Regions from separate parts of the Streptomyces sp. NPDC002994 genome, predicted to be linked through region 2. Evidence: riboswitches for the same ligand, from Rfam matches in the RefSeq annotation. Region 2 holds a riboswitch; each other region holds the start of a gene.
What was found. Region 2 has a riboswitch for thiamine pyrophosphate ahead of thiO (glycine oxidase ThiO). Riboswitches for the same ligand answer to the same signal wherever they lie in the genome.
Positions count from the first base shown of each region.

Region 1: another riboswitch for thiamine pyrophosphate. It lies ahead of thiC (phosphomethylpyrimidine synthase ThiC); the one in region 2 lies ahead of thiO (glycine oxidase ThiO).
Region 3: another riboswitch for thiamine pyrophosphate. It lies ahead of ABZX79_RS18065 (thiamine ABC transporter substrate-binding protein); the one in region 2 lies ahead of thiO (glycine oxidase ThiO).

Region 1 is NZ_JBEXNQ010000009.1:28,726-36,070, forward strand. It holds gene ABZX79_RS13925 (cupin domain-containing protein) at 1-69, shown strand, start outside; gene ABZX79_RS13930 (DUF5326 family protein) at 235-459, shown strand; gene ABZX79_RS13935 (helix-turn-helix domain-containing protein) at 541-1,323, shown strand; gene ABZX79_RS13940 (SsgA family sporulation/cell division regulator) at 1,371-1,808, shown strand; gene ABZX79_RS13945 (YibE/F family protein) at 1,827-3,149, opposite strand; TPP riboswitch at 3,221-3,358, shown strand; gene thiC (phosphomethylpyrimidine synthase ThiC) at 3,351-5,126, shown strand; gene ABZX79_RS13955 (hypothetical protein) at 5,235-6,338, shown strand; gene ABZX79_RS13960 (hypothetical protein) at 6,351-7,181, opposite strand.
Region 2 is NZ_JBEXNQ010000034.1:46,860-54,204, forward strand. It holds gene ABZX79_RS32925 (DUF4396 domain-containing protein) at 1-33, opposite strand, end outside; gene ABZX79_RS32930 (deoxyribonuclease IV) at 121-996, opposite strand; gene pknB (Stk1 family PASTA domain-containing Ser/Thr kinase) at 1,061-2,998, opposite strand; gene ABZX79_RS32940 (thiazole synthase) at 3,306-4,100, opposite strand; gene thiS (sulfur carrier protein ThiS) at 4,104-4,304, opposite strand; gene thiO (glycine oxidase ThiO) at 4,301-5,503, opposite strand; TPP riboswitch at 5,501-5,613, opposite strand; gene ABZX79_RS32955 (hypothetical protein) at 5,665-6,015, shown strand; gene ABZX79_RS32960 (FAD-dependent oxidoreductase) at 6,083-7,321, shown strand.
Region 3 is NZ_JBEXNQ010000012.1:125,295-132,639, reverse strand. It holds gene tsf (translation elongation factor Ts) at 1-832, shown strand, start outside; gene pyrH (UMP kinase) at 990-1,769, shown strand; gene frr (ribosome recycling factor) at 1,894-2,451, shown strand; gene ABZX79_RS18075 (phosphatidate cytidylyltransferase) at 2,451-3,449, shown strand; gene rlmN (23S rRNA (adenine(2503)-C(2))-methyltransferase RlmN) at 3,529-4,635, shown strand; TPP riboswitch at 4,675-4,778, shown strand; gene ABZX79_RS18065 (thiamine ABC transporter substrate-binding protein) at 4,852-5,949, shown strand; gene ABZX79_RS18060 (iron ABC transporter permease) at 5,994-7,345, shown strand, end outside.

The DNA of each region.
Region 1 (7,345 bases), on a different contig from region 2:
CCGCACAAGTTCCACCACATCACCGAGGATCTGCGGGTAATGGTCGTCTTCTCGCCGCCGGAGAGCTGACGCAGGAGAGCTGACGCCCCGAGGGACTGACACGGAACTCGGGGTTCCCTCGGGGGCCGATCAGGGGTCTTCCAGGGCTCCGGATGCCCCGCGAGCCACCCCTTCGCCCCTAGCATCGAGGTCAACGAAGCAGAACTCCGAGGGAGAAGAGGCAGGGCGATGGCTGTGCGGGAGATATACGCGGGGATGCCGTGGTGGGTGAAGTGGGTCGCGGTGCCCGTCATCGCTCTGGTCGTGTTCGGCGGCGCCATCCTGAGCGCGATCGGTCTGCTGATCGGCCTCCTCTTCAAGGTGCTGCTCTTCGTCGCCCTGGTCGGCGGACTGATCTACGTCGTACGGAAGTTCATGGCGTCGTCCTCGTCGTCCTCGTCGTCGGGCGGCGGCTGGTAGCCGGCCCCGGTTAGCCCACCTGAGGGATACGGGCGCGACAACCACTCTGCACGCAGGGGTTGGGCAGTTAGAGTGACGGCCGTGGCTACGTCACACACCGCCGCTGCTCCGACTCCGACTCCGACCCTGATCGGTTCGGTACAGCGCGCCCTGCGGCTTCTCGAGGCGGTGGGCGCCCATGCCGACGGTGCCCCAGCCAAGCAGCTCGCGCGGGAGGCCGGTCTTCCGCTTCCCACCGCCTATCACCTGTTGCGCACGCTGGCGCACGAGGGCTATCTGCGGCGCGAGGGCGGGGTGTTCGTCCTCGGCGAGGCGGCCGTGCGGCTGGCGGCCACGGGGGCGCGGCACCATCGTCGCGGCCTGATCACGCAGTCGCTGGAGTACTGGCGGGACGCGATCGGCGTAGCCGTCTACTTCGCGCTCTACCGCGAGGGTGAGATCGATCTCGTCGCGGTCGCGCAGGCCCCGTCGTCGCCGGCCGTGGAGGAGTGGGCCGATTTCCGTGAAACCGGTCATGCCCACGCCCTGGGCCAGTGTCTGCTGAGCCAGCTCGACGAGGAGTCCCGCCGGGATCATCTGGCCCGTCATCCGGTCGAGCCGCTCACGCCGTATTCGGTACGCGACCGAGGGGCGCTGCTGGAGCGGCTGCGGTCGCTGGAGCGGATGCGGCCGGTCGTGGAACGCCAGGAGTACGCGGTCGGCTCCGTCTGTGCGGCCATTCCGATCACGGTCGGATCGACGGCCGCGGCGATGGCCATTTCTCTGCCCGTCGAACAGGAGCGGCGGCTGCTGCCCGCGGTTGACCAACTGCGCGGTGGGGTGGGCGGGCTGATCAGCTCGTTCGCGTTCTCTATCAGTATCTGAAATATCACTCCTTGTGCCTCGGTCGGTGGTTCAAGCACGATGGGCGAATGCGCGAGTCGGTTCAGGCACAGGTCATGATGAACTTCCTTGTCTCGGAGGAGCTTTCCTTCCGGATCCCGGTGGAGCTTCAGTACGCGGTCAGGGATCCGTACGCGGTCCGGATGACGTTCCACCTCCCCGGCGACGACCCCGTGACGTGGGCGTTCGGCCGGGAGCTGCTTTTCGACGGTCTCGCCGGGCCGTGCGGCGAGGGTGATGTGCACATCGAGCCAACCGATCCTGATGAGCTCGTGGATGTTCACATCCGGCTTCAGGTCGCCGGTGAGGGTGCGCTGTTCAGTGCGAGCACCGCCCCGCTGGCGGCGTTCCTCGACCGTACGGACAGGCTCGTGCCGCTGGGGCAGGAGTGCGGCCTCGCGGGCTTGTGCGGGGACGTCGAGGAAGCGCTCGACCGGATCCTCGCCGAGGAGCAGAACGCCGGCTGAGCACCCCTGGGCGGGCGGTCAGCGCTTGCGGCGTCGTCCCCCGCCGCCGGTGCCGCGTGCCGGGGACGCCGCAGCGGCCTCGCCGGAGCCCGGACGGTCGGCCGAAACGACCAGCGCCGCGAGCGCGGTGGTCACCGGCACCGAGGCGACCAGGCCGATCGAGCCGACCAGGGTCCGTACGATCTCCTCCGCGACCAGCTCGCTGTTGGCGACCGTACCGACACTGCTCTGCGCGATCGAGAAGAGCAGCAGCAGGGGCAGCGCGGCGCCCGCGTACGCCAGCACGAGGGTGTTGACGACAGACGCGATGTGGTCGCGCCCGATGCGGATACCGGCCCGGTAGAGGGCGCGGGGGCCCATGGACGGGTCGGCCTGGTGGAGTTCCCAGACCGCCGACGTCTGGGTGACGGTCACGTCGTCGAGCACGCCGAGGGAGCCGATGATGACGCCCGCGAGCAGCAGGCCGCTCATGTCGATGTCCGGGTAGAGGCCGTGGATGAGCCCGGTGTTGTCGTCCGTGTTGCCGCTCAGGAACGCCCAGCCGATGAAGAGCGAGCCGAGCAGCCCGATCAGCAGCAGTGAGATGAGCGTGCCGACGACGGCGACGGACGTACGGGCGGTCAGGCCGTGGCAGGCGTACAGCGCGATGAGCATGATGGCGCTCGCTCCGACGACCGCGACGATCAGCGGGTTCGAGCCCTGGAGGATGGCGGGGAGGATGAAGAGCGTCAGGATCGCGAAGGACACGGCGAGCGCGATCAGCGCCATCAGGCCCTTCATGCGGCCGACGACGATCACCGCGAGGGCGAAGATCCCGGCCAGCAGGGCCATGGGGATCCCGCGGTCGACGTCGGTCACCGAGTACTGGAGGTCGCGGGGCGCGTCGGGGGCGTACGCCACCACCACGCCCTGCCCCTGGTTCAGCTGCCTGGGCGCGTCGGGCTGGACGATCTCGGTGAAGGTACGGCCCTTGTCCTTGCCGGACGTGACCTCGATCGTCGCTCTCTCGCAGGTGCCCTGCTGGGCCTGCTGGGCTTCGCGGCCGGACGGGGTGGAGGTGTCGCCGGTCGGTGGCACCTGGGCGGCGTTCACGTCCTTGCAGTCGACCTGCTGGACGGCCGTCACCTTGCCCGACACGGTCTGCCGGTCGAAACCGACACCGGTGCGCTCGTGTCCGGGCGCGCCGCCCGGCCAGAGCACGACGAGGCCGATGAAAACGGCCGTGGCGAATGGGATCAGCACCGCCGCGATGACCTTGCGCAGGTGCTTGGAGACGGGCGCGGCGGGCCCGTGGCTGTGGGTGTGGCCGTGGATTTCGGGCGTTGGCTGTGGGGACGTCACCGACCGATCATCGCAAGAACGGAGGGGGCCCTCTGTTCAGCGCGCCAGAAGGGACGCTAGCGTGGGGGCACCTTTGCACACGCGGGAGCTCGGAGCACCGGGCTGAGAGGGCGCTGACCTTCGTACGTAAATCCGTACGAAAGCCGCTGCGTCGACCGCCGAACCTGTTACCGGGTAATGCCGGCGTAGGGAGTAGGTCTCATGACCACAGCGGATGCACACACGCCTGCCACCAGCCAGGACGGGCGCAAGCCGGGCTGGCACAAGGGATACGTCTCGGGGCCCGAGGGCTCACGGTCGGATCTTCGCGTGCCGGTCCGGCAGGTGCACCTCACCAACGGGAAGGACGTGACGCTGTACGACACGTCCGGCCCGTACACCGACCCGACCATCGAGACGGACGTACGCCGGGGACTCGCGCCGTTGCGCGAGAACTGGATCATCGGCCGCGGCGACACCGAGGAGTACGCGGGCCGTCCGGTCCGTCCCGAGGACGACGGGATCAAGCACACCTCACCGCGCGGGGGCCTCAGGAACCTCGACGCGGTCTTCCCGGGCCGGCCTCGCCTGCCGCGCCGGAGCCGCGACGGGCAGGCCGTCACGCAGCTGGCGTACGCGCGCCGCGGGGACGTCACGCCCGAGATGGAGTACGTGGCGATCCGCGAGAACGTCTCCCCCGAGGTCGTACGGGAAGAGATCGCGGCGGGCCGGGCGGTCCTGCCGGCGAACGTCAATCACCCGGAGATCGAGCCGATGATCATCGGCAAGCGGTTCCTGGTGAAGGTCAACGCCAACATCGGCAACTCGGCGGTCACTTCCTCCATCGAGGAGGAGGTGGACAAGATGACGTGGGCGACGAAGTGGGGCGCCGACACGGTCATGGACCTGTCGACCGGCCGCAACATCCACACCACTCGCGAGTGGATCCTGCGCAACGCTCCCGTGCCGATCGGCACCGTGCCGCTGTACCAGGCCCTGGAGAAGGTCGACGGCAAGGCGGAGGAGCTGACCTGGGAGGTCTACAAGGACACGGTCATCGAGCAGGCCGAGCAGGGCGTCGACTACATGACGGTCCACGCCGGCGTGCGGCTGGCGTACGTTCCGCTGACGGCCCGCCGCAAGACCGGCATCGTCTCGCGCGGCGGTTCGATCATGGCCGCGTGGTGCCTGGCGCACCACAAGGAGTCGTTCCTGTACGAGAACTTCGAGGAGCTGTGCGACATCCTCGCGGCGTACGACGTGACGTACTCGCTCGGCGACGGTCTGCGGCCCGGTTCGATCGCGGACGCCAACGACGAGGCGCAGTTCGCGGAGCTTCGGACCCTCGGGGAACTCAACACGATCGCCAAGCGTCATCACGTGCAGACGATGATCGAGGGTCCGGGTCACGTCCCGATGCACAAGATCAAGGAGAACATCGACCTCCAGCAGGAAATCTGCGAGGAGGCCCCCTTCTATACGCTCGGCCCGCTCACTACGGACGTGGCCCCGGCGTATGACCACATCACCTCCGGCATCGGGGCGGCGATGATCGCGTGGTGGGGCACGGCCATGCTCTGCTACGTGACGCCCAAGGAGCACCTGGGTCTGCCCAACCGTGACGACGTGAAGACCGGCGTCATCACTTACAAGATCGCGGCGCATGCCGCGGATCTCGCCAAGGGGCACCCGGGGGCGCAGGAGTGGGACGACGCGCTGTCGGACGCCCGCTTCGAGTTCCGCTGGGAGGACCAGTTCAACCTGGCCCTGGACCCGGACACGGCGCGGGCGTTCCACGACGAGACGCTGCCCGCCGAGCCGGCGAAGACGGCGCACTTCTGCTCGATGTGCGGGCCGAAGTTCTGCTCGATGAAGATCAGCCAGGACATCCGGCGTGAGCACGGCGGCACGCAGGACGAGATCGAGGCGGGCATGGCGGAGAAGTCCAAGGAGTTCGCCGCCGCCGGCAACCGGGTGTACCTCCCGATCGCGGACTGAGCCGCTGAGGGGCCCCTGCCTGCCGTAAGGCGGGGGCCCATCGGCCGTGGGGTAACGGAACAGGCAAGAGCCACCCGCCTCTTGATCGTTCTGCCTACGCTCCTCACCATGGGTGGAATCGACGTGGCCAATGGTGTGGTGGGCGCCCTGCTGGGCATGGTGTTCGCCACGCTGTTTCAGCAGCCTTTGCAGGACGCCTGGTTCAGGGTCCGCAGGCGCTCGTCGAGTGCGGTCCGCAGCCTGCGCTCGCGCGGGGAGCCCAGCCGTGCGTGGACCTCCTTCGCTCTGGGGCCGCTCCACACCTGCGCCCTGATCGTGGAGGGTGACGGTGAATCCACGATCATGGCCGATGCCATCCACATTCAGGTTCTGGACGATGAAGTGGCCCTTCCGCCGGAAATGGCCCCGTGGCGTGACGAGATCGAGGCCGAGAGCGCGCAGCTCCAGGCCGGGGGCCGGACGCCCGTATGGAACGGTCCTCGTTACGCCGTCGAGGCGTTCGACATCTCGCGGAGCGCTCTCGACGAGCACCCCGAGGTCCACCTGAGGCTGCGGCCCACGGACTACTACACGTTCCTGGCCGCTCAGCAGCTCGACCGCCGGCTGCCCAACGGCGGCACTCCGCGGTCCCAGTACCTCGACCCGGACCGCCCGCTGGACGCCCCGGCCTTCCTGCAGTGCAGCTTCGCGGTGAACGTCGCCGTGGTGACCGCCGACGACATGCTGGTGGTCAGTCAGCGAAGCGAACGGGTGCGCATGGCGCCCGGGGTGTGGAACTCCTCGGTGAACGAGGGCCTGTCCCGGCACATCGACTCCTCCGGCCGCAACGCGCCGGACCTGTACGCCGTCGCCCGGCGCGGTATGCGCGAGGAACTCTCCCTGGAGCCGCCCGAGTACACCCTCGCTCTGCTGGCCTTCGTGCTGGACGTCGACAAGCGCCACTGGAGCGCCCACTTCTACGCGCGCCTGAAGACGTTGACCCGCGAGGGCGTGCAGGCGCGCATGAGCAGAGGCGTCGCCGACCGGTGGGAACACCAGACGACGGAGTTCGTCCCCTTCCGCCCGGCGGACGTGTCCAGGTATCTCCTGCGTACGGACCGGATCCACCGGTGGGCGCCCCTGGCTCCCGCGCTGTTCCACCTGGCGCTGGTGCACGTCCACGGGCGTGCTTCGGTGGAACGCGCCGAGGCGCAGGTGGTCCGTCGGCTGTAGGAGTTGTTGGGGTTACTCCGGTTTGTGGTCGGGGCCGCCGAAGTCGGGGCTGGAGAAGTCCGGGCTGGAGAAGCTCGGGCGCGGCCCCGGTGTGGTGCCGCCGTCCGGGCCGGGGCTGCTGTAGTTGGGCCGCGAGTACCCCAGGTCGGGGATGCGGCCGGCGGGCCGGCGCGGCGCCGGGGCGGCCGGGGGCGTACCGGGGTCGGCCAGGGCGTCCCGCAGGAACGGTACGACGCCCCGCTCCAGCAGGGCGTGGCGCCAGGCTTCCCTGGCCCGGTCGACCTCCTGCGTACGCTCGCTTCCGCGTCCGTCGGAGAACGCCGTCGAACCGTTGCGCAGAGCTGTCAGCAGCAGTCCGACGGCGGCGACCAGGATGCCCGCCGCCGTGAGCGCCCCGAAGATCCAGCCTGCCGTCAGGAGCGTCTGGGCGAAGGCGGGCTCGGGCGTGAGCATCTTGAGGAGGTACCCGACGAGCAGGAAGATCGCCGCCGCGGTGCCCGCCAGTACGGGTGTCAGCACGGCGACGACGGCGACGGCGCCCGCCCCCGTGGTCTCGGTGGCGTCGCCCATGGCGAGGACGGAGCCGGTGTGGGCGGCCGCCGCGGTGGGTGTGCGCCCTTCCTCGCGGACCTTTACGTAGTGGTCGTACTCGGCGGCCGCGGCCGCCGCGACGATCGCACTGGCGTTCATTGCCATGGTGCGCAGTTGTTCCGTGTTGAGCCGCTGCCCGACGGCGGCCAGTTCCGGGCGGTCGTGAGCAGTGCGCAGTGCCTCGTCGAGGACGCGTTCGTATTCCGGGCGGTCCTCGGCCAGCAGGTGCGGAGCGCTGCTGTTCATGTGCATCCCCCGATGCTCCGTAGGGCCGGACAACCCGCTTCGGGCGGGTAATTGGGCGGAAACGGAGGAGAGCCTGCTACGGATAAGCCGATGGTAGAGCGCCTACGGCACGGGGTGACAGGGGGTTTCCGGAAATAGGGCCCAGTGGTAAGTGCGGAATGTATATGGCC
Region 2 (7,345 bases):
GTGCATATCGTGTGTGTGCGCGTCGTGCTGCATGAATCCCCCAGAGTCAGGTAGCGGTCCTGCCGACAGACAGGAACGCTATACCCCCCTGGGGTATTCCTCAAGAGATTTCAGCAGCCCTCAGAAATCACGCAGCTCCTTCAGCCGCGCCACATCGGCCGCATGGCCCTCCTTGCCGCCCGGCGTCTCGATCGTCAGCGGTACGCCCTCGGTCGCCGGGTGCGAGAACAGCTCCCGGAACGGCTCCTCGCCAATGTGTCCGGAGCCGATGTTCTCGTGCCGGTCCTTGTGGGCGCCGACGCCTTCCTTGGAGTCGTTGGCGTGGATCAGCTTGAGCCGGCCCTCGCCGACCGTGTCCACCAGCAGGTCCAGCGTCTGCTTCATCCCGCCGGGCTCCGCGAGATCGTGTCCCGCCGCGTAGATGTGGCACGTGTCGAGGCACACGCCCAGCTTGGGGTGCGCGTCGAGCGCCTCGAAGTACGGGCCGAAGTCCCAGGTGCGCGAGCACAGCGAAGAGCCCTGCCCCGCCGTCGATTCGAGCAGCAGGAACGGGTCGTCGTCGTGCGTCAGCTCGTCCAGCAGTGGCAGCAGGTGGGTGCGTACCTGCGCGAGCGCCTCGGAGCGCGGCCGCCCGCCGGTCGCCGAGCCGGTGTGCACCACCACGCCCAGCGCGCCGATCTCGCGACCGCGGCGCAGCGAGTGCCGCAGCGACTCCACGGACTTCTCGGCGGTCGCCTCGGTGTGCGAGCCGAAGTTGATCAGGTACGGGGCATGGACGTACGCCGGTATCCGTTCGGCGGCGCACGCCGCGCGGAACAGCTCGTCCTGGGCCGGGTTTCCGGAGGGCGTCGCCCAGCCGCGCGGGTTGGCGACGAAGACCTGAACGGCTTCGGCGCCCATTTCACGGGCGTACGCGAGACCGTTGGTGGCGAGGCCGCCGGCCACCGGGACGTGGCCGCCGACGGGGTTTCGGGAGGGGAAAGGTGCGTTGCTCATCGCCGTCAAGCATGCCAGGACGGTGCGTGGCCCCTGTCTCCCTGTCGCCCTGTACCCCTGTCCCCTACAGGCCCTTGGTCCTGATGGTGATGGTGCTGCCCTCCGGAGCCTCGTCGCCCTCCTCGACCGACTGGCTCGCGATCTTGTCGCTGAAGGAGAGGAAGGGGCGGTCGACCTCAACCTCGAAGCCGGCTTCTTCGAGCGTGCTCTTCGCGTCGTCGACGTCGTCACCGACCACATCGGGCACGGGGATCATGCGCGGTCCCTTGGAGACCGTCAGCGTGATGGTGTCGCCCTCGGCGAGCTCCGCGCCCTCGGCGGCGGACTGCCTGGCGACGGATCCTGCCTCCTCCTGGGAGGTGATGCGCCCGGGCGCGACCTTCACGGTGAATCCGGCCTCCTCCAGTGCGGAGGTGGCGTCCTGCACGCTCTCGCCGGTCACGTCGGGGACCTCCACGGGGGAGCCCTTGCTGACGACGACGGCGATCGCGGAGTCCGGGCGCCGCTCGGTGCCGGCGGCCGGGTCCGTACTGACGACAGAGCCCTGCGGGACGTCCTCGCTGAACGTCCTGGTGACGATGCCGGGCGCGAGACCGGCCTTCTTGAGTTCACTCTTGGCCTTGGCCAGCGGCAGGCCCTCGACGTCGGGGACCTTCACGGTCTCGGGGCCGCGTGAGACGACCAGCGTGACCGACCCGTTGTCGCGTATACGGGCGCGGGAGGCCGGGTCGCTGTTCATGACCGTGCCGCGTTCGTACGTCGCGCTGTACTTGCGCTCGACCTTCTTCACGTCGAGACCGGCGGCGGACAGCCGCTTGGCGGCCTCCTTCTCGGTCTGGCCGAGGAGCGAGGGGACGCGGGTGAACTGCCCGGAGTTGATGTACCAGACGCCGGTGCCGCCCCCGAGGAGCAGCAGGACGGCGACGACGGCCGCGAGGACGCCGCGCCGGGGCGGGAGGGCCCGGCGCAGAGGCGCGGGCGGCGGCGCGGGCATCTGGAGCCGGCTGGTGCGATTGAGGCCGGCGGCGTCGCTGTTGCCGTCCCCGTGCCTTTCGCCGTGCCTTGCGGTGATCGCCCGCGGAATGACACTCGTACGGTCCTCCGCGCCGTTGTGCGCCTGGGCGTGGGCCTGCGGCGGCACGGCGTCGAGCTGTTCGTCGCTGAGCGTGGCGCGCGCTTCCCTGGCCTGCGCGAGGAGCGCCACGGCGTCGTACGGACGGATCTCGGGGTTGCGTGCGGTGGCGCCCGCGACCAGCTCGTCGAGCTCGACGGCGAGTCCGGGCACGACGGCGGACGGGGCGGGCACGTCCTCGTGCAGGTGCTGGTAGAGCACCTGCGCGGGGGTGCCGCCGGTGTGCGGTTTGGCACCGGTCAGCATCTCGTACAGCACGACACCGCAGGCGTAGACGTCGGCGCGGGTGTCGGCGGTGCCGTGCTCTATCTGCTCGGGCGCGAGGTAGGAGACGGTGCCGAGGATGGACCCGGTGGTGCTGGTGACGGTGTCCACGGCCCGTACGAGACCGAAGTCGGCGACCTTGACGCGCCCGTCGTCCCCGATGAGGACGTTCTCGGGCTTCATGTCCCGGTGCACGAAGCCGGCGCGGTGCGCGGCGCCGAGCGCGGCCAGTACGGGCTCCAGGATGTCGAGGGCGGCGCGGGGCTGGAGGGCGCCGCGCTCGCGCAGGACGTCGCGCAGGGTGCAGCCGGCGACGTACTCCATCGCGAGGTAGACGTACGACCCGTCCGTGCCCTGGTCGAAGACGCCGACCACGTTCGGGTGCGCGAGGCGGGCGACCGACTTCGCCTCCCGGATGAACCGGTCCACGAAGGAGGCGTCGGCGGCGAGGGTGGGGTGCATCACCTTGAGGGCGAGCACGCGGTCGAGGCGGGTGTCGACGGCCCGGTAGACCGTGGCCATGCCGCCGACGGCGATGCGCGCGTCGATGCGGTAGCGGCCGTCGAGCACGTGCCCGACGAGCGGGTCCTGGAGGGTCGTATCCACGGAGTGGAGTCTACGAGCCGCCGCTGACAGGTCTTGCCGGTGCGGTGAGGTCGGGGCGGTATTGCAGCGCGCCTGTGACAGCGGCCGGGCTGACGCCTGCGGCGGCCCTGTTCCCCACCCCGCCCCTTCCCGAACTGGGGGGCAAGCCCCCCAGGCCCCCTGACGCCCTACGGGCGTGTCCTCAAACGCCGGACGGGCTGGATGGTCGCCGCAACGCGGGCACTATCCAGCCCCTCCGGCGTTTGAGGAGCGGGGTCTGGGGCAGCGCCCCAGTCACGGCCCCGCGCAGCGGTTGGCCGGGGACCGGTCAGAACGCCGGGCGTTCCGGGTCCAGGGTCGCCATGCCCGCCGCAGGCGACGACGCCTCGGCGAAGTGGCGCCGAGGAATCCGGCCGGCCCGATACGCCAGCCGCCCCGCCTCCACCCCGTGCCGCATCGCCTCCGCCATCAGCACCGGGTCCTGCGCCCGCGTAACCGCCGACGCCAGCATCACCGCCGCGCACCCCAGCTCCATCGCCAGCGTCGCGTCCGACGCCGTACCCGCTCCCGCGTCCAGAACGACCGGCACGCGCGCGTGCTCCACGATCAGCTGGAAATTGTGCGGGTTACGGATGCCAAGACCCGACCCGATCGGCGACCCCAGCGGCATGATCGCCGCACACCCCACGTCCTCCAGCTTCCGCGCGAGCACCGGATCGTCGTTCGTGTACGGCAGCACGGTGAAGCCGTCGTCCACCAGCGTCTCCGCCGCCTCCAGCAGCTCGATCGGGTCGGGCAGCAGCGTCCGCTCGTCGGCGACGACCTCCAGCTTCACCCAGTCCGTCCCCAGCGCCTCCCGCGCCAGCCGAGCCGTCAGCACGGCCTCGCCCGCCGTAAAGCACCCCGCCGTATTCGGCAGCACACGTATTCCGAGCTTCTCCAGAACGGAAAGTACCGATCCCTGGACCGTCGGATCGAGCCGCCGCATCGCGACGGTCGTCAGCTCGGTCCCGGACGCGACAAGTGAACGTTCCAGTACGTCGAGGCTCGGCGCCCCGCCCGTTCCCATGATCAGACGTGAGGAGAACGTCGTGTCGCCGATGGTCAGAAGGTCGTCGGCCATGGTTCAGCCTCCCTGGACTGCGGTGAGGACTTCGATACGGTCACCGTCGCCGAGCTCGGTGGCATCCCACTGCCCCCGCGGTACGACGGTTTCGTTGAGGGCTGCGGCGACCCCCGAAGGGGCCTTGGTGAGGGTCGCGACGAGCGCGCCCAGCGTCGTACCGGCGACGACCTCACGGGTCTCGCCGTTCACGGAGATGGTCATGCGGGCTGCTCCTGCGGTACGGAGGCGGGGGTCAAGGCGGACGGTGTCGGCGCGAAACGCAGCGGGCTGAACGCACGTGCCTCTTCAGGCAGCTCCCCGCCCGTCAGCACAGCGGCCATCGCATCGCCCGTGACCGGCGTGAGCAGTACCCCGTTGCGGTAGTGCCCAGTGGCCAGATGAAGCCCCGGAAGTGCGGTCGGCCCCAGCAGCGGCGCGTTGTCCGGGGAGCCGGGCCGCAGCCCCGCGCGGGTCTCCGTGAGGGGCAGCTCGGTGATCCCGGGCACCAGCTCGTGCGCGTCGCGCAGCAGCTCGTACACGCCGCCCGCCGTGACCGTCGTGTCCCAGCCGAGTTCCTCGCTCGTCGCGCCGACGACCAGCTCGCCGTTCTCGCGCGGCACGAGATAAACGTGACTGCCCCGCACCACCGCACGCACCGTCCGGCTCAGGAAGGGTGCGTACGCCGGTGGCACGGCCAGCCGCACCACCTGCCCCTTCACCGGCCGTACCGGCGGCAGCACCTCCTCGGGTACGCCCGCGAGCCTGCCGCTGAGGCTTCCGGCCGCCAGCACCACCTGGCCGGCCGCGAGGTCCGTCCCGTCGGCCAGTACGGCCCCACAGGCCCGTTCCCGTACGACAGAGAGCCGATCCACCCAGCAGCGGTGGAATGCCACTCCGGCCCGCTCGCAGGCCGCCAGGAGGGCAGCGGCGAGCCGCCTCGGATCGACCTGATGGTCGCCGTCCACGCGCAGGCCCCCGCGCACGCCCGGCGCGAGCATCGGCTCCAGGCGGCGGCATTCGCGCCCCGTGAGCCACTCCGACTCCAGGCCGGAACGGCGTTGCAGCCCGTGGAGCTCGCGCAGATGGGCGCGGTCGTCCGTGTCGAGCGCGACCGCGAGCGTGCCGCACGAGCGGTAACCGGTGTCCTGCCCGCTCGCCGCCTCCAGCTCGGCGACGAACGCCGGATAGCGCTCCGCGGACGCGAGATTGAGCCCGAGCAGCGTCTGCTCGCCGTAATGCAGCTCGGTGACGGCGGCGAGCATTCCGGCTGCGACCCACGCGGCCCCGCCGCCCGGCTCCGGATCGGCCACAGCGACGCGCAACCCCCGCTGCGCCGCCCGCCAGGCCGTGACCAGGCCGATGATTCCGCCCCCGATGACGAGGACGTCTGATGTGTCGGATGTATCCGATGTACGCGACATGGGCGTCCAGCCCCTCCCTTCGCCGGCATGACCCGGATCAGGTTCGTACGGTCGGAGGCCGCCCAGCCTCCCTCTCAGCCCGGTACGCCCGGACTCCCGCGAGTGCTTTACCGTGGCCACCCTAATGCCCGGCCCCGACGCGCTGTAAGGGAGCAACTCCAGTGGCCCGCTCGCTCGACGGACTCGTCCTCTCGCCGGTCGCCGACCAGGCCCCCGGTCAGGTGGGCACACAGACCCGATTCACGTATCACCAGCAGGACGGCCGGATCTGGGCGGACTACGCCGGCGGCGACGTCGTACAGGGCCATCTTGTCGGCACGCGCGAGGGCGACGCGCTGGACTTCCGGTACGTACAGCTGAAGCAGGACGGCACCACCTCGTCGGGCCACTGCACGTCCACCGTCGTCGCCCTCCCCGACGGGCGCCTGCGCCTGGAGGAGACCTGGGCGTGGGAGTCCCAGGAGGGCAGCGGGACGAGCGTCGTCGAGGAGCTGCCGTCCCCGCCCGTGTGACGGTGTGTCAGAGATCTCTCCTTCGTGGTCTTGAGAGCAGCGGGACACGCCGCCCTACAGTGACCGGGTGAGCGACCAGAGGCAGAGGCAGACAGCAGAGCGGCGCGTCGTCATCGTCGGCGCGGGAATGGCCGGCGTGCAGACCGCTGTGGCCCTGCGCGAGCAGGGCTGGAACGGCTCCGTCACGCTGATCGGCGCCGAGCCGCATCAGCCGTACGACAGGCCGCCGCTGTCCAAGGCGGTGCTCCTCGGCACGGCCGAGGAGTCGGCCTTCGACGTCGACTTCGAAGCGCTCGGCGTCGAACTCCACCTGGGGCGCGAAGTGACGGGCGTACGCCCCGGGGCGCACGAAATCGACACTCCCTCGGGCCCGGTTCCGTACGACGTACTGGTCCTCGCCACCGGAGCGGTGCCCATCACGCTGCCCGGCAGCGAAGGCATCCAGGGAGTGCATCTCCTGCGCACCCTCGACGACGCCGCCCGGCTGCGGCCCGTGCTCGACCGGAAGCACGACATCGTGGTCGTCGGGGCCGGCTGGATCGGCGCTGAGTTCACCACGGCCGCCCGCGAGGCCGGCTGTGCGGTGACCGTCGTCGAGGCGGCGGACCGGCCGCTCGCCGGCACCATGCCCGCCGAGGTCGCCGCGCCCATGGCCGCCTGGTACGCCGAGAGCGGCGCCGAACTGCTCACCGGCGCGCTCGTCGCGGCGATCGAACCCGGCACGGTCGTCCTCGCCGACGGCAGGCGGCTCGCGGCCGGCGCGGTGGTCGTCGGCATCGGTGCCAGGCCCGCGACGGCCTGGCTCGCCGGTTCCGGCATCGCGCTCGGCCCGGACGGCTCCGTCACCGCCGACGCGCGCCTGCGCACCTCGCAGCCCGACGTGTACGCCGTCGGGGACTGCGCCTCCTTCCCCTCCGCCCGCTACGGCGAACGCCTGCTCGTCCACCACTGGGACAACGCGCTCCAGGGGCCGCGCACGGTCGCGGCGAACATCGTCGCGGCGAACAGCCCCGGCGAGACACCGCAGGACTACGACCCCGTCCCGTACTTCTGGTCCGAGCAGTTCGGCCGCTTCGTGCAATACGCGGGCCACCACGCCCACGCCGACACGACGGTGTGGCGCGGCGACCCGGCCGAGGCCGCCTGGACGGTGTGCTGGCTGCGCGAAGGGGCGCTCGTCGCACTGCTCACCGTGGCTCGGCCGCGCGACCTCGCGCAGGGCCGCAGGTTGATCGCGTCGGGCGTCCGGCTGGACCCGGAGCGGGCCGCGGATCCGGCCGTCCCGCTCAAGTCCGCCACCCTTTAGGCGGTCACCTCGGCCCGGACGGCT
Region 3 (7,345 bases), on a different contig from region 2:
GAACTACACCGCCGCGGACGTCAAGAAGCTCCGTGAGCTCACCGGCGCCGGCATGATGGACTGCAAGAAGGCGCTCGACGAGGCCGACGGCAACGTCGACAAGGCCGTCGAGGCCCTGCGCATCAAGGGTCAGAAGGGCGTCGCCAAGCGCGAAGGCCGTTCTGCCGAGAACGGTGCCGTCGTCTCCCTCATCTCCGAGGACAAGACCTCCGGCGTCCTGCTCGAGCTGAAGTGCGAGACGGACTTCGTCGCCAAGGGTGACAAGTTCCAGGCCGTCGCCAACACGCTCGCCGCGCACGTCGCCAAGACGTCCCCGGCCGATGTCGCGGCGCTGCTCGCCTCCGAGATCGAGCCCGGCAAGACCGTCCAGGCGTACGTCGACGAGGCCAACGCCAACCTCGGCGAGAAGATCGTCCTGGACCGCTTCGCGCAGTTCACCGGCGGTTACGTTGCCGCGTACATGCACCGCACCATGCCCGACCTCCCGCCGCAGGTCGGCGTGCTCGTCGAGCTGGACAAGGAAAATGCCGAGATCGCGAAGGATGTCGCTCAGCACATCACCGCGTTCTCGCCGAAGTACCTGAACCGCGACGAGGTCCCGGCCGAGACGGTCGAGAACGAGCGTCGCGTCGCCGAGGCCACCTCCCGCGAGGAGGGCAAGCCCGAGGCGGCTCTGCCGAAGATCGTCGAAGGCCGTGTCAACGGTTTCTTCAAGGACGTCGTCGTGCTGGAGCAGCCGTTCGCCAAGGACAACAAGAAGTCCGTCCAGAAGGTTCTGGACGAGGCCGGCGTCACGCTGAAGCGCTTCTCGCGCATCCGCGTCGGCGGCTGAGTCCGTACGCGATCGACCCAAGACCCCGATAGGGTCTGACGCAGTCGTCCGCGTGCGCGCCGGACGACCGCAGATCTGACGAGGAGGCCATTGCCGTGAGGGAACCGCGAGGATCCACCGGCAATGGCCTTCTTCGTATGTGCACGAGGAGATCTCCATGAAACAGGGCGCGGACGCCAAACAGTCTGCCGACGACAAGATCGACAACGGCAAAAAGGTCGGCCGCTTCATGCTGAAGCTGTCCGGTGAGGCGTTCGCCGGCGGTGGAGGGCTCGGCGTCGATCCCGACGTCGTGCACAAGATGGCGCGTGAGATCGCCGCGGTCGTACGCGACGGCGCCGAGATCGCCGTCGTCATCGGCGGCGGCAACTTCTTCCGTGGTGCCGAGCTCCAGCAGCGCGGCATGGACCGGGCGCGCTCGGACTACATGGGCATGCTCGGTACGGTCATGAACTGCCTCGCCCTCCAGGACTTCCTGGAGAAGGAGGGCATCGACTCCCGCGTCCAGACCGCCATCACCATGGGCCAGGTCGCGGAGCCGTACATCCCGCTGCGCGCCGTACGCCACCTGGAGAAGGGCCGCGTCGTCATCTTCGGCGCCGGTATGGGCATGCCCTACTTCTCCACGGACACCACCGCGGCGCAACGCGCCCTGGAGATCGACGCCGAGGCCCTGCTCATGGGCAAGAACGGTGTGGACGGCGTCTACGACTCCGACCCCAAGAAGAACCCGGACGCGGTGAAGTTCGACGCGCTGGAGTACGGCGAGGTGCTCGCCCGCGACCTCAAGGTCGCCGACGCCACTGCCATTACCCTCTGCCGCGACAACGCGCTTCCGATCCTTGTCTTCGAGCTGCTGGCCGAGGGCAATATCGCGCGCGCCGTCAAGGGTGAGAAGATCGGCACCCTCGTGAGCGCGCAGGGCACCCGGAGCTGATCCGAAGCGCCCTGTGAGGGGATAGACAAAGCCCTGGCGGTCGGACACCGTGCAGGACAAGACGCGGGTTACGCCGGGCCTGAATGCTGAGTTCCGGGCCCACTCAAGACATGCAGGAGCAGTGGTGATCGAAGAAATCCTCCTCGAGGCCGAGGAGAAAATGGAGAAGGCCGTCGTGGTGGCCAAGGAGGACTTCGCCGCGATCCGCACCGGCCGTGCGCACCCGGCGATGTTCAACAAGATCGTGGCCGACTACTACGGTGCGCTGACGCCGATCAACCAGCTCGCCTCGTTCTCGGTCCCCGAGCCGCGGATGGCGATCGTGACGCCGTTCGACAAGAGCGCGCTGCGCAACATCGAGCAGGCGATCCGCGACTCCGACCTGGGCGTCAACCCCAGCAACGATGGCAACATCATCCGGGTGACGTTCCCCGAGCTGACGCAGGACCGCCGCAAGGAGTTCATCAAGGTCGCCAAGACCAAGGCCGAGGACTCCAAGATCTCGATCCGCGCCGTCCGCCGCAAGGCCAAGGAGACCCTCGACAAGCTCGTCAAGGACAAGGAGTCCGGCGAGGACGAGGTCCGCCGTGCCGAGAAGGAGCTCGACGACACCACCGCGAAGTACGCCGCGCAGGTGGACGAGCTGCTGAAGCACAAGGAAGCCGAGCTGCTCGAGGTCTGATGAACGACTCTTCCTGGGGGGCCCCGGCGCGCGGCGGCCACGCCGCTGCGTGGGGACCCTCCGACCAGGGGCCTGCCCCGGCGGGTCCCGCCTACGATGCGCAGCAGGCCGAGCAGACTCGCCCCATGCCCATCGTGCCGCCCGAGGAGCCCATGCCCACCCCGCCGCAGCCCCCGCAGAAGAAGCGTGCGGGGCGTGATCTGCGTGCCGCCATAGGGGTGGGCGCGGGACTCGGCGTGGTGATCGTCGCGTCGCTGTTCATCTGGAAAGCCGCTTTCGTCGGCGTGATAACGGTCGCCGTGGTGGTCGGGCTGTGGGAGCTGACTTCGCGGCTGGAAGAGCGCAAGGGGATCAAGGCTCCGCTGGTGCCGCTCGCGGTCGGCGGCGCGGCGATGATCGTGGCCGGGTACGTCAGGGGCGCGGAGGGCGCGTGGGTCGCCATGGCGCTCACCGCGCTCGCGGTGCTGGTCTGGCGGATGACCGAGTCGCCCGAGGGCTACCTCAAGGACGTTACGGCGGGCGTCTTCGCGGCGTTCTACGTGCCGTTCCTGGCGACCTTCGTCGCGATGATGCTGGCGGCCGACGACGGTGCGCAGCGGGTGCTCACCTTCCTGCTGCTGACGGTGGTCAGCGACACCGGGGCGTACGCCGTGGGCTGGCGCTTCGGCAAGCACAAGCTCGCGCCGCGGATCAGTCCCGGGAAGACCCGGGAAGGGCTGGGCGGCGCGGTTGCCTTCGCGATGGCGGCGGGCGCGGTGTGCATGGAGTTCCTCGTGCACGACGGGACCTGGTGGCAGGGACTCGTGATCGGTTTCGTGGTGGCCGCGAGTGCGACGCTCGGTGACCTCGGCGAGTCCATGATCAAGCGCGATCTCGGCATCAAGGACATGGGCACGCTGCTGCCGGGCCACGGCGGAATCATGGACCGGCTGGATTCGCTGCTGCCGACCGCTCCGGTGGTCTGGCTGCTGCTGGTGATCTTCGTCGGTACGGGCTGAGCTTGGGTTTTCGCTGTCAAGGGTCCGTCGTCCACAGGGCGACGGACCCTTTCTGTATGTCTGCGACACTGGTAAGACCATGCCTGTACCTGGAGAACTCACTTTCGTCGCGCCGCGCGGAGCCAAGAAGCCGCCGCGGCACCTCGCCGACCTCACGCCCGCCGAGCGCCGCGAGGCCGTGGCCGCGATCGGTGAGAAGCCGTTCCGCGCCAAGCAGCTTTCGCAGCACTACTTCGCGCGGTACGCGCACGACCCGGCGGAGTGGACCGACATCCCCGCCGGCGCGCGCGAGAAGCTCCAGGCGGAGCTGCTGCCCGAGCTGATGACCGTGCTGCGGCATGTCAGCTGTGACGACGACACCACCCGCAAGACCCTGTGGAAGATGCACGACGGGACGCTCGTCGAGTCCGTCCTGATGCGCTATCCGGACCGGGTCACGATGTGCATCTCGTCCCAGGCCGGGTGCGGCATGAACTGTCCGTTCTGTGCCACCGGGCAGGCCGGTCTCGACCGCAATCTGTCGACCGCCGAGATCGTGCACCAGATTGTCGACGGCATGCGCGCGCTGCGCGACGGTGAGGTTCCCGGCGGCCCCGCGCGGCTGTCCAACATCGTCTTCATGGGCATGGGTGAGCCGCTCGCCAATTACAAGCGTGTGGTCGGTGCGATCCGCCGGCTGACCGACCCGGAGCCGGACGGGCTCGGGCTGTCGCAGCGCGGCATCACCGTGTCGACCGTGGGCCTGGTGCCCGCGATGCTGCGGTTCGCCGACGAGGGCTTCAAGTGCCGCCTCGCCGTCTCGCTGCACGCGCCCGACGACGAGCTGCGCGACACCCTCGTGCCGGTCAACACGCGCTGGAAGGTGCGTGAGGTCCTGGACGCGGCATGGGAGTACGCCGAGAAGTCCGGCCGCCGTAGCTCCATCGAGTACGCCATGATTCGCGACATCAACGACCAGGCGTGGCGCGGTGACCTGCTGGGCCGCCTCCTCAAGGGCAAGCGGGTGCACGTCAACCTGATCCCGCTCAACCCGACCCCGGGCTCGAAGTGGACCGCGTCCCGTCCCGAGGACGAGAAGGCGTTCGTCGAGGCGATCGCAGCCCATGGCGTGCCCGTGACCGTACGGGACACCCGTGGCCAGGAGATCGACGGAGCGTGCGGACAGCTGGCGGCCACCGAGCGATAGGCCGGTGAGGGGCCCGTGTAACGTGGGCCGCACATTTACATATTCCGACAGGGGAGCGCCACAGCGCTGAGAGTGCGGTACGCCGCAGACCCTCTGAACCTTGCCCAGGTCATTCTGGGTAGGAAGTTCGGTCGCTACTCGAGCTGTTGCGCCCTGCCCGTTTTCTGCGGGCAGGGCCGCGTCTCTTCCTGGATGTGCCATCCCAGGAGGAATTCAGTGAGCACCACCAAGAAGTTCGCGGTCACGGCTCTGGCCGCGGCCCTCGGCGTCTCTACGCTCGCCGCATGCGGGGGCGGCAAGGACGACTCCGGGTCCGGCGACGGGCAGCAGAAGTCCAAGACCGTGACGCTCGTCAGCCACGACTCCTTCAACGCCTCCGACGCCGTACTGAAGGCGTTCACCAAGGAGACCGGCTACACGGTCAAGGTTCTCAAGAGCGGGGACGCAGGCGCCGCCCTCAACCAGGAGATCCTGACCAAGGGCTCACCGCGCGGCGACGTCTTCTTCGGCGTCGACAACACGCTGCTGTCGCGGGCGCTGGACAACGGAATCTTCACGCCGTACGAGGCCAAGGGGCTCGACGGGGTACCGGAAGATGTTCAGCTCGACAGTGGAAAGCACCGGGTCACGCCTGTCGACACCGGCGACATCTGCGTCAACTACGACAAGAAGTACTTCGCCGACAAGAAGCTCGCGCCGCCGAAGTCCTTCGACGACCTGATCAAGCCGGCGTACAAGAACCTCCTCGTCACCGAGAACGCCGCGACCTCGTCGCCCGGCCTCGGCTTCCTGCTCGGCACGGTCGGGCAGTACGGCGACGACGGCTGGCAGGGTTACTGGAAGAAGCTCAGGGCGAATGGCGTCAAGGTCGTCGACGGCTGGGAGCAGGCGTACAACGAGGAGTTCTCGGGGTCTGCCGGCGGTAAGAAGGCCAAGGCCGACCGGCCGCTCGTCGTCTCGTACGCCTCCAGCCCGCCCGTCGAGGTGCTGTACGCCGAGCCGCAGCCCAAGGAGGCGCCGACCGGCGTCGCGACCGGCACCTGCTTCCGGCAGACCGAGTTCGCCGGACTGCTGACCGGGGCGAAGAACGAGGAGGGCGGCAAGGCGCTCATCGACTTCCTCATCGGGCAGAAGTTCCAGGAGGACATGCCGCTGAACATGTTCGTGAACCCGGTGGTCAAGGACGCGAAGCTGCCCGAGCTGTTCACGAAGCACGGCGTGGTCGTCGACAAGCCGCAGACCGTGGCCCCGGACAAGATCGCCGACAACCGTGAGCAGTGGGTCAAGTCGTGGTCCTCGCTCGTCCTGAAGTAATCAAGGCGAAGGCGAAGGCGACCAGAGACGTGCGCGGGAGCGCGGTGCGGTTCGGTCTCCTGACCGTGCCCGTCGCGTTCTTCGCGGCCTTCTTCGCCTACCCCGTGGCCGCGATCGTCGGCCGCGGGCTCAAGGTGGACGGCGTCTGGCAGCTCGGCCGGATCGGTGAGGTGCTCGCCGATCCGCACATCGCGGATGTTCTGTGGTTCACGACCTGGCAGGCTCTCGCCTCGACCGGGCTGACTCTGCTGATCGCGCTTCCCGCTGCGTACGTCTTCGCCCGGCTCGACTTCCCCGGCAAGCAGCTGCTGCGCGCCGTGATCACTGTGCCGTTCGTGCTGCCGACCGTCGTCGTCGGGACCGCGTTCCTCGCGCTGCTCGGGCGGGGCGGGCTGCTGGACGAGCTGTGGGGCGTACGGCTCGACACCACCGTGTGGGCGATCCTGCTCGCGCACGTCTTCTTCAACTACGCGGTGGTCGTACGGACCGTGGGCGGCCTGTGGTCACAGCTCGACCCGCGTCAGGAAGAGGCCGCTCGGGTGCTCGGCGCGGGGCGGTTCGCCGCGTGGCGGCGGGTGACGCTGCCGGCGCTCGTGCCGGCCGTCGCGGCCGCGGCGCTGATGGTCTTCCTGTTTACGTTCACCTCCTTCGGCGTCGTGCAGATCCTCGGCGGGCCCGCCTACTCCACCCTCGAGGTGGAGATCTACAGGCAGACCGCGCAGTTCCTGGACCTGCCGACCGCTGCCGTGCTCACGCTGGTGCAGTTCGCGGCGGTGGGCGCGATCCTCGCCGTACACGCGTGGACCGTTCGGCGCAGGGAGAGCGCGCTGAAGCTGGTCGACGCGGCGCGGACCTCGCGGCCGCCGCGCGGGGCCGGGCAGTGGGCGCTGCTGGGGGGAGTGCTCGCGACGGTGGTGCTCCTGATTCTGGTGCCGCTCGGGGTGCTCGTCGAGCGGTCGGTGGACGGGCCGGACGGGTACGGGTTCGGGTACTACCGGGCGCTTCAGTCGGCGGCCGCGAGCGGGGGCACGTTCCTCGTACCGCCGCTGGAGGCGGTGTGGAATTCGCTCCAGTACGCCGTGGTGGCCACCGCCATCGCGCTGGTCGTCGGCGGGCTCGCGGCGGCGGCCCTGACCCGGCGGGCGGGGCGGCTGGTGCGCGGTTTCGACGCGCTGCTGATGCTGCCGCTGGGGGTGTCGGCGGTGACGGTGGGCTTCGGTTTCCTCATCACGCTCGACCGGCCGCCGCTGGATCTGCGTACGTCGTGGATTCTGGTGCCGCTGGCTCAGGCGCTGGTGGGTGTGCCGTTCGTCGTACGGACGATGCTGCCAGTACTGCGGGCGGTCGACGCGCGGCTGCGCGAGGCGGCGGCGGTGCTCGGGGCCTCGCCGCTGCG